4 regions of the Caloramator sp. E03 genome follow, and region 1 is predicted to be linked to each of the others. Evidence: riboswitches for the same ligand, from Rfam matches in the RefSeq annotation. Region 1 holds a riboswitch; each other region holds the start of a gene.
What was found. A riboswitch is a leader RNA that binds a small molecule or an ion and turns the genes downstream of it on or off. The one in region 1 is predicted to bind thiamine pyrophosphate.
Positions count from the first base shown of each region.

Region 2: another riboswitch for thiamine pyrophosphate. It lies ahead of thiD (bifunctional hydroxymethylpyrimidine kinase/phosphomethylpyrimidine kinase); the one in region 1 lies ahead of thiD (bifunctional hydroxymethylpyrimidine kinase/phosphomethylpyrimidine kinase).
Region 3: another riboswitch for thiamine pyrophosphate. It lies ahead of thiC (phosphomethylpyrimidine synthase ThiC); the one in region 1 lies ahead of thiD (bifunctional hydroxymethylpyrimidine kinase/phosphomethylpyrimidine kinase).
Region 4: another riboswitch for thiamine pyrophosphate. It lies ahead of thiT (energy-coupled thiamine transporter ThiT); the one in region 1 lies ahead of thiD (bifunctional hydroxymethylpyrimidine kinase/phosphomethylpyrimidine kinase).

Region 1 covers NZ_CP040093.1:1,484,890-1,489,063, reverse strand. The annotation lists gene thiM (hydroxyethylthiazole kinase) at 1-679, opposite strand, end outside; gene thiD (bifunctional hydroxymethylpyrimidine kinase/phosphomethylpyrimidine kinase) at 782-1,588, opposite strand; TPP riboswitch at 1,661-1,758, opposite strand; gene FDN13_RS07365 (ferritin family protein) at 1,812-2,258, opposite strand; gene FDN13_RS07360 (DegT/DnrJ/EryC1/StrS family aminotransferase) at 2,515-3,636, shown strand; gene FDN13_RS07355 (DegT/DnrJ/EryC1/StrS family aminotransferase) at 3,657-4,174, shown strand, end outside.
Region 2 covers NZ_CP040093.1:1,039,809-1,043,982, reverse strand. The annotation lists gene feoB (ferrous iron transport protein B) at 1-813, opposite strand, end outside; gene FDN13_RS05350 (FeoA family protein) at 815-1,039, opposite strand; TPP riboswitch at 1,233-1,344, shown strand; partial or broken gene thiD (bifunctional hydroxymethylpyrimidine kinase/phosphomethylpyrimidine kinase) at 1,401-2,225, shown strand; gene cytX (putative hydroxymethylpyrimidine transporter CytX) at 2,218-3,453, shown strand; gene thiM (hydroxyethylthiazole kinase) at 3,411-4,174, shown strand, end outside.
Region 3 covers NZ_CP040093.1:1,256,572-1,260,745, forward strand. The annotation lists gene helD (RNA polymerase recycling motor HelD) at 1-823, opposite strand, end outside; TPP riboswitch at 1,228-1,341, shown strand; gene thiC (phosphomethylpyrimidine synthase ThiC) at 1,540-2,790, shown strand; gene FDN13_RS06265 (transposase) at 2,844-3,710, opposite strand; gene FDN13_RS06270 (polysaccharide biosynthesis tyrosine autokinase) at 3,871-4,174, shown strand, end outside.
Region 4 covers NZ_CP040093.1:2,845,200-2,849,373, reverse strand. The annotation lists gene splB (spore photoproduct lyase) at 1-816, shown strand, start outside; gene FDN13_RS13520 (Cof-type HAD-IIB family hydrolase) at 892-1,719, opposite strand; TPP riboswitch at 1,865-1,966, shown strand; gene thiT (energy-coupled thiamine transporter ThiT) at 1,998-2,633, shown strand; gene FDN13_RS13510 (TRM11 family SAM-dependent methyltransferase) at 2,730-3,644, opposite strand; tRNA gene FDN13_RS13505 (tRNA-Leu) at 3,709-3,791, opposite strand; gene FDN13_RS13500 (VanW family protein) at 3,912-4,174, opposite strand, start outside.

The DNA.
Region 1 (4,174 bases):
CTCCCGCAAGGTTCATAGCAAGTATTGAAGCTGCTGTTGATGTAAACCTATCATTACATATAGAAGTGGCAGCAGTTAAGGCACCAACCATGCAGCCTGCTCCAGTGATTAATGTTAATATTGGTGTGCCGTTGTAAATAAGACATGTCCTTTTTCCATCTGTTATAATATCCCTTTTACCTGTAGCTGCAACAACAGTATTATACTGATTTGCAAGAGATATACAGGCTTCTATTGCATCTTCGCCATCGTCTATTGAATCAACTCCTCTTACTTTTCCAGAGAACCCTGCAAGGGATTTTATTTCTCCTATGTTCCCTTTTATTACAGAAATATTTCCATATTGGAGAAGTTTCCTTGCTATATCCATTTTTCTGCTTATTGCTCCACAGGCAACAGGATCAAGTACAACAGGTTTATTTAATTCTTTTGCTTTTTTTACTGCAATTATAGATGCTTCTTCCTGCTCCGCGGTTAATGTTCCAAGATTTATATAAAGTGCAGAGATGAGATTTACAAATTCTTCGACTTCATACTTAGATTCACACATTGCAGGAGAAGCACCAAAACAAAGGAGAATATTTGCACAATCATTGATTGTAACGTAATTTGTTATGCATTGAACAAGAGGGGTATTTTCACGAACTTTTTTTAAAACATTAGCAATTGATTTTAACATTTTTATTTCCTCCCAACTTAAAATTTATATATAGGCTTAGCATTATATATAAATGTTGTAATAAACATATAAGCATATAAGGCAGTGGTAAAACTATTATATCTATTTATTTGTTATTCCTGCCTTTTTATATAAACTATAAAAATGATTAACAGGACCAACTCCATGTCCGAGTTCTATGGAATTTTCTATTGCGCCGTTTATGTATTCCTTTGCATTTTTTACAGCATCATATACGCAGTAGCTATTTGCGATATATGCGGCAATTGCAGATGAAAATGTACATCCTGTACCATGGGTATTTTTAGTATTAATTCTCTTTCCTTTGATGTGTATAAAATCCTTTCCGTCAAAGAATACATCTATTGCATCACCAGTTAAATGACCGCCTTTTACAACTACGTTTTTGGCACCAAGGTTATATATCTTTCTTGCTGCATTTTCCATTTGATCAATGGTTTCTATTTTATCTCCAGTAATAACTTCAGCTTCGAAAAGGTTTGGTGTTACAATAAGTGATAGTGGAAAAAGGTTTTTAATAAGTGCATCCTTTGATTCATCTCTTAGAAGGTGATAACCACTTTTAGATACCATAACTGGATCTAATACAACATTTTTAAATTTATAATATTTAATACGATTAGCTATTGTTTCGATAATATCTATACTCGATACCATACCTATTTTTAATGCATGAATTTCGATATCTTCAAAGAGGCAGTCGATTTGCTTTTTTATAATTTCAGTATCAAGTTCGACAACACTCAAAACTCCCTTTGTATTCTGAGCAGTTACAGCAGTTATAACGCTCATGGCATAAGTACCAAGAGTACTAAAGGTTTTGATGTCAGCTTGAATTCCAGCTCCTCCACAGGAATCAGATCCTGCAATTGTTAATACGTTTTTCATAATATTCCTCCTTTATTTTTAAATAACAAAAAAAGATGCAAATAATTGCATCTTTTATATACTTAAATATATCAATAGATGCAATTACTTCCCTACGCAGGCATTACCCAAACAGGTTCAAAGGGTCAGGCTTTGCAGCCTTCTCAGCAAATGCTCCCCTAGTAATTGCTTAATATTCAATTCTATTAACATTATAAAATATAAAATTTAAAAAGAGAACATATTATTTTGCAAAAGTTATAAGATAATTATAAAATGAGCTGTGTCTAAGTTCATCGGTTATAATATTAAATACCTGATCTTGATAACACCCAAGAGGAAGGCCTTCTTTAATCTGTCTGTACTTAACAACAGCAGATAGTTCGCCCTTTAGGGCCATTTTAAGACCATCAAGATAAGAGGATGGTTTTTCGAAAGGCTCATCAACTGATTGAATGTCCTGACCAGTAAAGTTTTTATAAATTGCTCTAAATATTTGATTATGCCTTCTTTCATCGTTTCTTATAGATTCGATAATCTGTTTTGCTTCTTGGTTTGGAGCAACGCTTATTAAATAATCGTAAAAAAGTTCATCTTTTCTTTCGTCCTGAACAGCTTCCTTAATAAGCATAAGGGATTTTTGAAATAAATCATAATTACAAAGCATTCCAGGGAGAGGGGAAATGTTCATTTTTAACCTCCTATTAATTTAAGATACAATATTATAATATGCATTGAAGGATTTTTTGTTTAAAATCAGATAAAAAATTAAATTAAAAATTAAGTTTTAAAATAAAGATGATGTAATGTATATGGAAGATCATGTTGTATGAAGATATATTTATAAAATAATTATTAATGATTTAAGAATATTGTGTTAAAACTGAAAAACAAATAAAAAAAGTAGTATAATTAACAGTATAATAATTATTAAGGAGGATATATAGATGAAGGTTCCTTTTTATACATCGGTTAGGGAATATAATAATAGAAAAAGTGAATTTAATGATGCAATACAGTCAGTAGTTTCCAAAGGTGATTTTATACTTGGAGGTAAGGTTTTAGAATTTGAAGAGGAAATAAAAGATTATACAGGGGCAGAGTATGCAATAGGTGTTGCATCTGGAACTGATGCTCTAACCATTGCTGCGGATATTTTAGGTTTTAAAGATGGAAAAGAAGTTATAACATCACCCTTTACATTTTTAGCTTCAGCTTCTTGTGTATTAAGAAATCGTGGTAAAGTTGTATTTGTTGATATTGATGAGGATACCTTTGAGATTAATACAGATATGATAGAGGAAAAAATAAATAATAATACTGTTGGTATACTTCCTATACATCTATTTGATCAGATGGCAAATATGGATAGAATAATGGAAATTGCTAAAAAGTATAACCTTAGAGTACTTGAGGATGCTGCAGAGGCCTTTGGAATGAGATGGAAGGGCAATGGTAATACATATAGGCATGCAGGAACAATAGGGGACTTTGGTATATTTTCATTTTTCCCAACCAAAACCCTTGGAGGATATGGTGATGGGGGAATGATTATTACTAATGATGAGAGCCTTGCAAAACTTGCAAAAAGCTATAGGGTTCATGGGGCATCTAAAAAATATCACTATGATTACATAGGCTATAATTCAAGGCTTGATACTCTTCAGGCAGCTATACTTAGCGTTAAACTAAAATATATAGATGATGCAATCGAAAAAAGAAATAAAGTTGCAAATATTTATATGGAAAATTTAAAGGATTGCTCATATATAAGGCTTCCTAAGATTAAGTATGAGCAAAAGGGAGTATATTATGTATTTAATATATTAGCTGAAGATAGGGATAATTTAGCAAATTATCTTAAAGAAAAGGAAGTAGGTTATAGCATATATTATCCTATGCCTCTTCATCTTCAAAGGAGTTTTGAGCACCTTGGATATAAAAAGGGTGATTTCCCAGTTTCAGAGAAAATCTCTCAAAGCATTATTGCTCTTCCGATATACCCAGAGATAACAGAGGATGAAGTTTTATATGTATGCGAAACTATAAAGAATTTCTATAGAAAATAAGATTAGGAAGGATGATTTTAATGGAAAATAAAAAGATACCTTTCTCGCCTCCTGATATAACTCAAGAGGAAATAGATGCAGTTGTTGAAGTCTTAAAATCAGGATGGATAACAACAGGGCCTAAGACTTATGAATTTGAAAATAACCTTGCAAGTTATTGTGGTACAAAACATGCAGTAGCTCTAAATAGTGCAACAGCAGGTCTTGAACTTATATTAAAGGTTTTCAATATTGGAGGGGATGATGAAGTTATTACAACTCCTTATACATACGCTGCAACTGCAAATGTAATTTTGCATAGAGGCATAAAACCGAAATTTGTTGATGTAAAAAAAGATAGCTTCTTAATAGATGAAGAAGGAGTATATGATGCTATAACATCAAAAACAAAGGCTATAATAGCTGTTGATATTGCTGGCGTTCCAGTTGATTATGATAGGCTAAGACAGGTTTTAAAAGCTAAAAAAAGGGAAGATATAATATTAATAGCAGATTCTGCTCATTCCTTTGGGGCAGAATATAAAGGCAAAAAGGTTGG
Region 2 (4,174 bases), 450 kb from region 1:
AACTATTCCATCTATTATTAGAGATTTAAAATAAGGGCTACTGCTTTTTAATAGGTTTTCAATGAATGGGACAAGATAATCGTTTAGAAATAAATCTAAAAGATCTGCAAGAGGTTGGCCTACCCAGCTGAAAGTTAATTTAAATATTAAGTACAGAAATCCTAAAAATATTGGGTAAGCTAAAAATTTATTAAGTATTATTTTATCAATTTTTTCTGAGATTGTTTTTGTATTGTTCCTATTAAAAGATATTGATTTTTTAAGTATTGAATCTATATAGTCATAAATCTCCTTTTCTGATGAAAAATGATAATCATTATCATCTATGCTTTTTAAAAAATTACCGCTCATAAGCAGTACCTTAAGATTATCAATTCCTATTTTCTTTGATGCTATAATTGGAACTATAGTACAATTGATTTCTTTTGCTAATAAATCAAAGTTTATTTTAATGCCTTTATTTTCTGCGGCATCTAACATATTTAATACAAGTATTATTGGTTTTTTAAATTGTTTAAGCTGCATTGTAAGATATAGGTTTCTACTTAAATTTGATGCATCAACTATGTTTATAATCACATCAACCTTTTCTTTTAAAAGAAACTCCTTAGATATTTTCTCTTCATTAGAGAAGGTATCCATTGCATAGATTCCAGGCAAATCCACTATTTTTATTGAGTTTTCCATGTAACCTTCTTTTTTTTCAACGGTAACTCCTGGCCAGTTACCAACATATTGATTTGAACCCGTTAGAAGGTTAAAAAGAGTTGTTTTTCCCACATTTGGGTTACCAATAAGTGCAGCCGTTATCATATTACGCCTCCTTTACGTATATATTCTTTGCATCCTTCTTTCTTATTGCAAGATCAAAGCCTCTTAGATTAATTATTATCGGATCACCAAGAGGAGCATAATTTTTAACATAAACTTCGGTACCATAAGTTGCACCAAGAGCAAGAAGTCTTTTTACAAGCAATTCATTTCCTTTTATATCACATATATATACCTTCTTCAAAGGTTCTAAATCACATATACACATACACATCACCTCGTAATGAAATTCATTCTCAATTACATAATAACATAAATCATTCTTATTTTCAACGGAAGTTTTTTAATTAAATATTGATGCAAATTACAATATTATATTCTATAATTTTAAAAAAGTATAATTATAAATTTTTTTGCAAAATATAATTGGTTGTGTTATGATTAATTTATAAAAATTAATAAGCAAAACACGGGGGAGCTGGATAGGCCGGCTGAGAGTAAGAACCATAATTCTTTGACCCTATGAACCTGAACTGGATAATTCCAGCGTAGGAAGATGTTTGTAAATTTTTGATTTAAACACAAATCCTATGGGTTTGTGTTTTTTTGTATTAAGAAGGAGGAAAAATATGAAAAAGGCATTAACAATTGCAGGATCAGACAGCTGTGGTGGTGCAGGAATACAGGCAGATTTAAAAACATTCAGTGCAAATGGAGTATAAGGAATGAGCGTGATTACAGCAGTAACAGCACAAAATACACAGGGCGTTTTTGCAGTGCAGGATATTGATGAGGAAATTATTAAAGCCCAGATTGATGCAATTTTTACTGATATTAAGGTTGATGTGGTTAAAATAGGCATGGTTTCAAAGATTTCAACGATTGAAGCAATAAGTGAAAAGATAAGTCAGTATAATCCTGAGAATGTTGTTTTAGATCCGGTTATGATTTCAAAAAGCGGGTACTCTCTTTTAAAACCTGAGTCAAAAACTGCACTTATAAATAGGCTTATTCCCCTATCATCAATTATTACTCCAAATATTCCTGAAGCTGAAGAAATACTTAATGAAGTAAAGAATGAAAATATAAAAATCGAGACAGTAAGTGAAATGGAAGAAGCTGCAAAAGAAATATATAAACTTGGATGCAAAAGTGTTCTTTTAAAGGGAGGGCATATTAAAGGAGAAGCGGTTGATGTTTTATTTGATGGTGAAAATATTGTTCATTACAGCACAGAGAGAATTAATACAAAAAATACACATGGAACAGGTTGTACATTATCATCTGCAATAACGGCTAATTTAGCCCTTGGATTTGAAATTAAAGATGCTGTAAAAAGAGCAAAGGAATACATAACAACAGCTATAAAACATTCCCTTGATATAGGGCATGGAGTTGGACCCACTAATCATTTTTATTCATTATATAAAGCAGGAGGAATTTTAAATGACTAAAGATAACGAAAAGCTTGGCTTTTGGACATTTTTACTTTTATGGTTTGGAGCGGCAGTTTCAATTGCTGAAATATTAACTGGAGGTTTGATTGCACCTCTTGGCTTTAAAACCGGTGTTATTGTAATTTTAGCTGGGCATTTGATTGGAACCTTTGTGCTTGTTTTGGGAGGAGTAATTGGAACAAGAGAAAAGGTTCCAGCAATAACTTCAACAAATATATCCTTTGGGAAATACGGAGTATATTTATTCTCAATTTTAAACGTTCTTCAGCTTATAGGCTGGACAGCGGTTATGATAAAATCTGCAGCAGATTCAATAAACCTTATAGCAAAGAGTTTATGGAGTTTTGACAATGTTTTGTTAAGCATTGTTTTAGTTGGAGTACTTGTTGCACTTTGGATTTGGTATGGGAAGGATGGTATGAAAAAGCTGAACAGTATTGCTGTATTTTTGCTCTTTGTACTGACGATTGTTTTAGGTACTGTAATATTTAAAGATAAAACTTTGTTTGATAGAGCAGGAAGCGGCAGCATATCTGTTGGCGGGGCTCTTGAACTTAATGTAATTATGCCTCTGTCTTGGCTTCCTCTTATTGCAGACTATACAAGATTTGCAAAGAGTGAAAAAGAAGGAGCTTTAGGAAGCTTTTTAGGATACTTTTTAGGAAGTTCATGGATGTATATTATTGGACTTGGTGCAGCTATAGTTTCAAACAACCCAGACCCTTCAGCTATGATGCTTGCTGCAAATCTTGGAATAACTGCACTTGGCATAGTTGTGCTTTCAACAGTTACAACTACTTTTCTTGATGTTTACTCAGCTGGGGTTTCCTTTTTAAATATAATGCCAAAACAAAGTGAAAAAAATATAGGAATACTAATGACGGTAATTGGAACTGTAATCGCTGCAGTTTTTCCAATTGAAAACTATGAAAGCTTTTTATATGCAATAGGTTCAGTGTTTGCACCTTTGTTTGCAATTCTTATAACTGACTATTTTATTATAAAGAAAAACAACAAAATTAAGAACGATGTTCTTATTAACTTAGGAGCATTTATAGTATGGGCAATAGGTGTTGCTTCATATTACAGTTTCATTAAACAGGATTTATTATTTGGAGCAACAGTTCCTGCAATGATAACTACAAGCATTATTTATACAATAACCTGGAGGTGGATTAACAAATGGAAACTTGTAAAAAAATTGGAGAATTATTATGCAGCTTAAGAGAAAAAAATCCTCTAATACATAATATAACAAATTATGTAACTGTAAATGACTGCGCTAATATTATCCTTGCAATTGGAGCATCGCCGGTTATGGCAGATGATATAAATGAAGTTAAAGAGATGGTATCCATTGCATCCTCTCTTGTATTAAATATTGGAACATTAAACAAAAGAACTGTTGAATCTATGATTGAAGCTGGTAAGAGGGCAAATGAACTTAATATCCCAATTATACTTGATCCTGTTGGTGCAGGAGCTACAAAATACAGAACGGAAACAGCCAAAAGAATAATGGATGAAATTAAACTATCTGTTGTAAGGGGAAATATTTCAGAGATTAAAACCCTATACGGATTAGAGACACAGACAAAAGGCGTTGATGCCGCAGAGCCGATTTCAGCAAGTGAGGATGAACTTACTGAAATAAAAGAAATTGCAAGAAATTTTGCTAAAAAATTTAAAACTGTATGTGCAATAACTGGGGCAACAGATATAGTAACAGACGGAAAAGCTCTATATAGCGTTACAAACGGTCATAAAATAATGTCTAAAATAACAGGAACAGGCTGTATGTGCACTTCTCTTATTGGTTCATACCTTGGAGCATCAGATAATTATCTTTTAGCTGCTTTATCGGGTATTGTATCTATGGGCATCGCTGGTGAAAAGGCCTTTGAAAAAATGGATAAAAACGATGAAGGAACAGGCAGCTTTAAAAC
Region 3 (4,174 bases), 230 kb from region 1:
TCTGTTTTACCTTATCAACTCCAAGCTCTGGAAGAACTTCAGATATATAGTTTAGGAAAAATCTCGTAGGTGCAAGAATCATAAAGTTTTCAGGGTAAAAAGATTTTTCAAATGTATATATAAGATAAGCAATTCTATGAAGTGCTATAGTAGTTTTCCCACTTCCAGCAGCTCCTTGTACTATAATGGGTTTCCACATATCTGCCCTTATAACTTTGTTTTGTTCAACTTGTATTGTAGATACAATGTCCTTTAACCTATTATCTGCATTAGCTCCCAGATATGATTGTAAAAACTCATCGTTTGTAGTAATATCTATATCAAATATATTATTTAGTTTCCCATCTTCAATAGAAAACTGTCTTTTTAAAGATAGCTTTCCTTTTATTCTACCCTCAGGACAACTATAGGATGCATCTCCAATTCTCTCTTCATAATAAAGATTTGAAATAGGAGCACGCCAGTCTACTATAATGAGTTTTTGATCTTCCTCCCTCATTAAAGACATCTTCCCAATATAAATTTTTTCTTTTTCACTAGCTCCCTCTTCTTTAAAATCAATTCTTGCAAAATAAGGCTTTTTTCTTGCCGCTATCAAATTTTTAAGTTTTATCTGTATCCTATCATGAAACATAGTATTTATCATTAAATCTATATATCCTTGGCTGCTATCACCATGTAGCCCTTTTTTGCTTTTTGAAACTTCGACATCAAGTCTGTCTTTCTCTTTTATTGCATTTTCAAGACTTTTTTCAACATACCCTAAAGTAAATTCAAGCCTGTTTAATTCTTCATTATAATCAGGATGATCTTTCGATGACATAATAAAACCTCCCTAAAAAATTTTAGGCGAACTTATTGATTATAGCCTAAAATTTAAGGAGTGTAAATATATAGGTGCCAGGTACCGGAGAATGGAGAAAAGTTATTATTGATATTAAGCATAGGTAAGCACCGCAAAAAACTAATATGGGTTTTGACAAGGCTATAAACGCGGTGCAAAAATATTAGAGCCAGCAGGGATATGTTATGTTGTAAATAAAATTAATATTAAATCAAGGAAAAATAATATATAATATCGGATAATTTGATAAGGTTTTACGATGCTATAAAAAGGCTTCTTTAATAAGTAAGTCTTTAAATAAAAAACGTAAAGTAAAAATCAATTGAAGTAAAATCCGTTTGACAGCAAATTATAAATCTGGTTATAATTAAATTAAAAGTTAATATAATCACTGGGGGAGATGGAAAAGGCCATCTGAGAGTAAGGTCCTATAAAACCTTTGACCCTTTGAACCTGATCTGGTTAATGCCAGCGTAGGAAAGTGTGGGGATTATTTGCACTACTCTATTTTAGCTGGGTAGTGCTTTTTTATTTAACACTATCCTGCAATGGATAGTGTATTATTTTGTGAACTACCCCCAACTCTACGAAGTCACCACTTGTATCGCTGATTATGTTAAATAAAAAGGAGAGGATGCCACAAAACAATTAAAATAACTTTAAAATAGAAATAAAAGATAATGGAGGTTTATAATATGAATAAAACACAGCTTGAATATGCAAAAGAAAAAATATTTACTCAGGAGATGGGAAAGGCATTTTTGCATGAAGAAATAAATAAAGATGAGTTTTTAGATAATATTTCAAATGGAAAAATAGTTATTCCAGCAAACAAAAACAGAAAACGTGAAAAATACTATGCAATAGGTAAAGGATGCCTTGTTAAGATAAATGTAAATATAGGTGTTTCAAGCGAATGTGGAAACTTTGATGAAGAAATAAAAAAGCTTGAGCTCTGCAGGGAATTTAATGTTGAATCGGTTATGGATCTTTCAAGTGGGAAGAATTCAAAAGAGTTTAGAAAAATGCTTTTAAAAAATTATGATTTTATAGTAGGTACAGTTCCTGTGTATGATACTGCAATTTTACATGATGATTTTACAAAGGTTGATGTAAAGCAAATACTTGAGCTTATTGAAATGCAGGCAGAAGAGGGCGTTGACTTTTTTACCCTTCATGCAGGAATAAACAGAAAAGCAATTGAAAGGTTTAAGAATAATAATAGGATTATGAAGATTGTATCCCGCGGCGGAGGGATGATATATAACTGGATGATGAAAAACGATAGGGAGAATCCTTTTTATGAATACTATGATGAAATATTAAAAATATGTAAAAAACATGATGTTACTCTAAGCCTTGGGGACTCCCTAAGACCTGGATGTGTTTTCGATTCTACTGATGCCCTTCAAATCGAAGAGCTAATAAACTTAGGAGAACTCACCAAAAGGGCATGGGATGAGGGAGTACAGGTAATGATAGAAGGCCCTGGGCACATGAGGGCAAATGAAATTGCAGCAAATATGGTTCTTGAAAAGAAACTCTGCAAAGATGCTCCTTTCTATGTTTTAGGACCTTTAACAACTGATATAGGAGCAGGATATGACCACATATCAGGTGCAATGGGAGCATTAATTGCAGCGTTAAACGGAGCTGATTTCCTTTGCTATTTAACTCCTGCAGAGCACCTTCGCCTTCCAAGCATTAATGATGTTAAAGAAGGAATAATAGCATTTAAACTTGCTGCTCATTCTGCAAATATTGCAAAAGGGTTTAAAAAACCTCTTGAAAGAGATTATAAAATGAGTACTGCAAGGAAAAACATGGATTGGGAAGAAATGTTCAAATGGGGCATAGATGAAAAGAAAATGAGAGAATACAAAAAGGATGATAATAAATACTGCACTATGTGCGGAAAACTTTGCCCTGTCAAAAATGTAAAATAAATTGGTGCCTTTTAAATTGGTGCCAGGCACCGGAGAATGGAGAAAACTTTTTATTATTCAACATTGATTTTATGATAGTTGCGAAATTTCCTTAAAGCATCTGCAGAAGTATTTAGAAAATTCCCTATTTCATATAGGGAATATTTATTATAAAGTGCTAGCTTAATAAATTCTATTTTATATGGAATTAGTGATTTTCCCCTGCTTCCCTTTAAAATAAGTTCTCTTATATCTTCAGGAATATTAATTGAATTAAAAATATCATTTAAGGTTAATCTTTGAAAATCATCAACCTTATTAGAATTTGTATTCTTATTGACATCATCTAATCTAAAAGCTGACTTTATAAAATCAAAATCCTTTATTTTATCATTGTCACACCCTGATATATCCATGAGGTTTAAATATTTTTTTATAGCTTCAAACCTATTTGAAGACAAAATATTTAATATAAAGTTTATGTCAACAAAACTATTTATATTGCGCTGATAAAAAATATTGCTACTCCATCTGTAATCTGTTACTTTTTCACAAATTCCTGCCCTTACAGGATTTCTATGCACATATCGCAGAAGCCATATAAGATATGGATCATTATCTACAACTTCACATCCATATCTGCTTTCATAAACATGTCCAGTTCGCTGAAGTTCTCTATTTATGAATTTTGCCACAACACTGTTTATATTAAACATAATCTTATCAATGTAATCATTGTTAGTTCTAATAATTAAATGATAATGATTGTCCATAATAACATATCCTAATACTTTATAGTCAAATCTTTTATTATATTCTTTCAATTGTTTTATTAAAAATGCTTTGTGTTTGTCGTTTTTAAATATAAATTCTTTATTATTCCCTCTTTGATAAACATGATAAATACAGCCATTAATCAATATTCTTGGTAATCTTGGCATAACCATACCTCCTATTTAGAATATTATAGACATATTTTCAGAAAATATTCTCCATTCTCCGGTGCCTGGCACCTAAATTACATATAAAAAATCAGGCATATTCCTCTTATTCAACTAATAAATATATTATTAGTTTACAATAGATAAAGGGGGAAGAAACATGGACGAAGAAAATGTGATCGATTTACGAGATATAATAAACATTTTAAAAAAAAGAAAATGGATAATAGTCTATGCCTCAACTCTTACAGTAACTGCAACTTTAATAATCAGTCTTTTTTTTATTAATCCAAAGTATGAAAGCAAAGCAAGTATAGTAATCGTAAAGGAAGATGCAAGAATATTTTATGAGGACAGATATACTCAAAGCGACATTTTAATGTATCAAAAACTTCTAAAAACCTACTGTGAAATTGCAAAATCCAATTTAGTAATTGATAAGACTGCAGAGGAATTTCCACAAT
Region 4 (4,174 bases), 1.4 Mb from region 1:
ATGAAACTTGAATGTTGCAAACCTTCTGCAGATTATCAATTCTCACTTGTTACAGGTTGCCCTGGAAGCTGTGAATACTGCTATCTTCAAACAAATCAAAGTTTTAAACCTTTTATAAGGATATATGTAAATATAGATGAAATTCTTGAAAACGTAGATAAGTATATTAATATGGCAAAACCGAAAATAACAACCTTTGAAATTGCAAGTGCAAGCGATCCAATAGCTGTTGAACATATTACTGGTTCTGTAAAAAAAACTATAGAGTTCTTTTCAAGTAAAGAATTTGGAAGATTAAGGCTTGTAACAAAATATTCCAATATAGATAACCTTCTGAATATTAATCATAACAATCATACAAAAATACGATTTAGCATAAACTCAAAGTTTATTATTAAAAATTTTGAACATAATACTGATACTATAGAAGATAGAATAAAAGCCTCCTCTTTAATATACAATGCGGGTTACCCTTTAGGCTTTATAATTGCCCCTATAATGTATTACGAAAATTGGGAAGAAGAATATGATAAGCTCTTTAAAACACTTAAAGATAAGATACCAAATACTGATTTGTCTCCTTTAAGTTTTGAACTTATACAATATAGATTCACTGCAAAAGCTAAAAATGTTATACTTCAAAGGTTTCCTAATACTAAACTTAATATGGAAGAAGAAAATAGAATAAAGAAATGGGGACCCTATGGAATTTATAAATACATCTATCCAAAGGATATATCCGAAAAACTTAAATCTGGTATAACTAATATGATATATAAATATTTTCCTAATTCTAACATTGAATATTTTACATAAAAATCGAATTATTTACCTTTATTTTAAATTTTTTATATAAAAGGAGGCCAATAGTTATTTGGCCCCCTATTTTTATTATTCATTTAATATAAATTTATTTATAACCTTTGCAACTCCATCTCTCTCATTTGTATCTGTAATATAATCTGCAATACTTTTCACATAGTCAATTCCGTTTCCCATTGCAACACCTAAACCAGCATACTCTATCATACTAATATCATTCTCGCTGTCGCCTACACATATTACTTCTTCACGTTTATAGCCAAAGTAATCAGCAAGTATCTTAACGGCATTCCCTTTCGATATGCCCTGTGCCATAATTTCAATATTATTTAAATTGGAAGATACAATTGAAACATCAAATTCTTTACTAATTTTACTTCTCAACTTGTTTAAAAGCTCAATATCATCACAAACCAAAGCTACTTTTAATATTTCTTCACTGTTTATAACATCTTCAAAGTCTTTAACTACCTTTACTTCAACCTTTTCACCTTCTGAAACTACTTCATTCCATCTCACATAGTTAAGTGCAAGGTTTACTAATTCTTTAGTATATATCCTTTGATTAGTATACAGATGAAGTGTAAGCCCAAAGCTCTCTATAACACTAATAAGTTTAGGTAGGATTTCTTTATTAATAGCTTTTTTATATATTATTCTATTTTCATCCTTCTCCCTTATATATGCACCATTTGATGCAACAATTGGTGCCGCTGTTCCAATAAGAGAAGCATAAAATCTTGCTGATGTGAATATTCTACCAGTACAAACGACTATTTTAACTCCTAATTCAGAGGCTTTTTTTATAGCTATCTTGTTTTCCTGTGAAACTTCTTTTTTATCATTTAATAAAGTACCATCCATATCGAGTGCTATCATTTTATATTTCACAACCATTTAATCATCCTCCAAGCATTAATTAATAAAATATGCCAAGAATATAATAACATAGATATTTTGTTTTATACAAATTTTTGTTTTATTTTATTGATTTTTACTTGAATTTTTTATATTATAATTAGTATAAAATATAAATAGATTCGCCGTATGCTAGGGGAGCGTTAAGCTGAGAGGAAGGTCACTCCTTCGACCCTCTGAACCTGAACTGGGTAATTCCAGCGAAGGGAAGCATTATAGTTCTCCTCCTGTTTTACGGTGTAAAAGGAGGATTTTTTATGTCATTAATTACAAACATCTTTAAAGACTTTTCAAGTATAAAAATTCAGTCCTGGGCATTTATTATTGCCTTAATTGCAGCATCTTTTTTAATTAAAAAATCCCTTAATAAAAGTACATTTTCAACAAAGAAATTAACTCATGCAAGTTTATGTATTGCTGCATCATTTGTATTATCCTATATAAGGTTTTATCATTGGCCTCAAGGAGGTTCAATAACCCCTGGAAGCATGATTCCTTTAATGCTATTTGCCTATATTTATGGTCCAGCGGAAGGGATACTTGCAGGAATGGTTTATGGAATACTTCAGCTTATCCAAGATCCTTTCATAGTTCATTGGGTTCAGGTTCTTTTAGATTATCCTTTAGCATTTGGTGCCCTTGGACTTGCTGGATACTTTAAAAGCAACTTTAGCATAGGGGTTATTGCAGGAGGATTTGGAAGAATATTTTTCCATTTTTTATCAGGAGTATTTTTCTTTGCAAATTATGCACCTGAAGGCATGAACCCAATAATATATTCTCTTATAGTAAATGGAACTATAGTCGGAACGGAAGTTGGAATATGCTTTGTTATATCATTAATACCTCAATTTAAAAATGCTGTAATAAAAATAAGATCGCAAATGTTATAATTAAATAGAAGAAGTAATAAAAAAGTTAATATAACACCCATAAATCTATAACAAGTATATTTTTATTATCAGATTTATGGGTGTTTCTTTTGGTAGTTATATACAAACAGTTACATATCGTTTAAAGTCTCTTTTTATTATTTCACATCTATCAATTACAGTAAAACCTGAATCTTTTATTTCTCTATCCATTTGATTTAAACTTATCAAAACCATTTTACTTGAAATTCGCCTTGCATTTTTTAATATTGATATTTGTTCAAGCTCTGATGTAATTGATAAAACTCCATAAGGAATATCTATTATTGAAACATCATATTGTTTTCGTATATCCTTAATATCTGATACTTCAAGCACATCATCATACCCAAAATATCTTAAATTTCGTCTTGCACCTTCAATTACCTTTGGGTTTATATCATATCCTTCAATATTTAATCCCATTGACAATGCTTCAATTACAACAGTTCCTATGCCACAGCATGGATCAACAAGTTTTAATGTCATATCATTACCAACGGCTATATTAACAACGGCCCTCGAAATCCTTGTTGGAAGCGCATTACAATAATAGCAGGGTTTTTTATTATGGATATCCCAAATACCTTCATTTTTATTATATTCCCCAAGAATCCAGTAATCTTCATAATATATTATCCCAAGTATTATATCAGGATCATGTATTTTAGCATCTCCAAAGATAGCATTCCCAATAGCATCTTCTATCTTATGCTTTAATTCAAAATCCATCTTTCCTTCAATATTTATATATTTAATCTTAAAATTTTTATATGAAATCTTTTTTTCAATGATAATACTAATTAACTTCTCAATTGACTGAGCTTTTGCAATTATTTGTAAAGATGCTTTTATAAATGGGCTTCTATTTACATCAACATACTTTTCACTTAAAAAATACTTTCTTTTTGGAATTAAGTCGAATAAATATTTCATCTCTAATTTACACAGCTGTTCTTCATTAAAATTATAATTTATTATATAAAAATACATTGGGATGCCCCCTTAAAAAATATAAAAATAGAGTTTAAACTCCTTTGAGTCTAAACCCTGAACATGGTGCGGGTGAAGGGATTTGAACCCCCACGGTTTCCCGCTAGAACCTGAATCTAGTGCGTCTGCCAGTTCCGCCACACCCGCAAATACAAGATTATTTTATCATCATTTCTTTTTTTTGTCTATACCATTTCATATCCAGCCTATAAAACTAAAACTTTTCCTAATAAATTGTTTAAAACAATAAGGAGCTTTTAAGGCTCCTTATGGGGTTGAATTATTTATTTGACTATTAGTTTGAACATCTTGTGAATTTGAAACTTCTTTTGTACCAACTCTAACCTTTCCCTTCCCTGGCTTATAGTAGTCCTTTGAAATTATCTCACTTTTTACTAATTTACCATTTTGATATACTTTTCTATAAGTTATAGACTTCATTCCATCAGTTGGCTTTTCCTCAACTATTGTTTGTCCTTTTACTAATGTAGGATCATTTACATATTCTGTTTCAGCAGGTATTTTTTCTA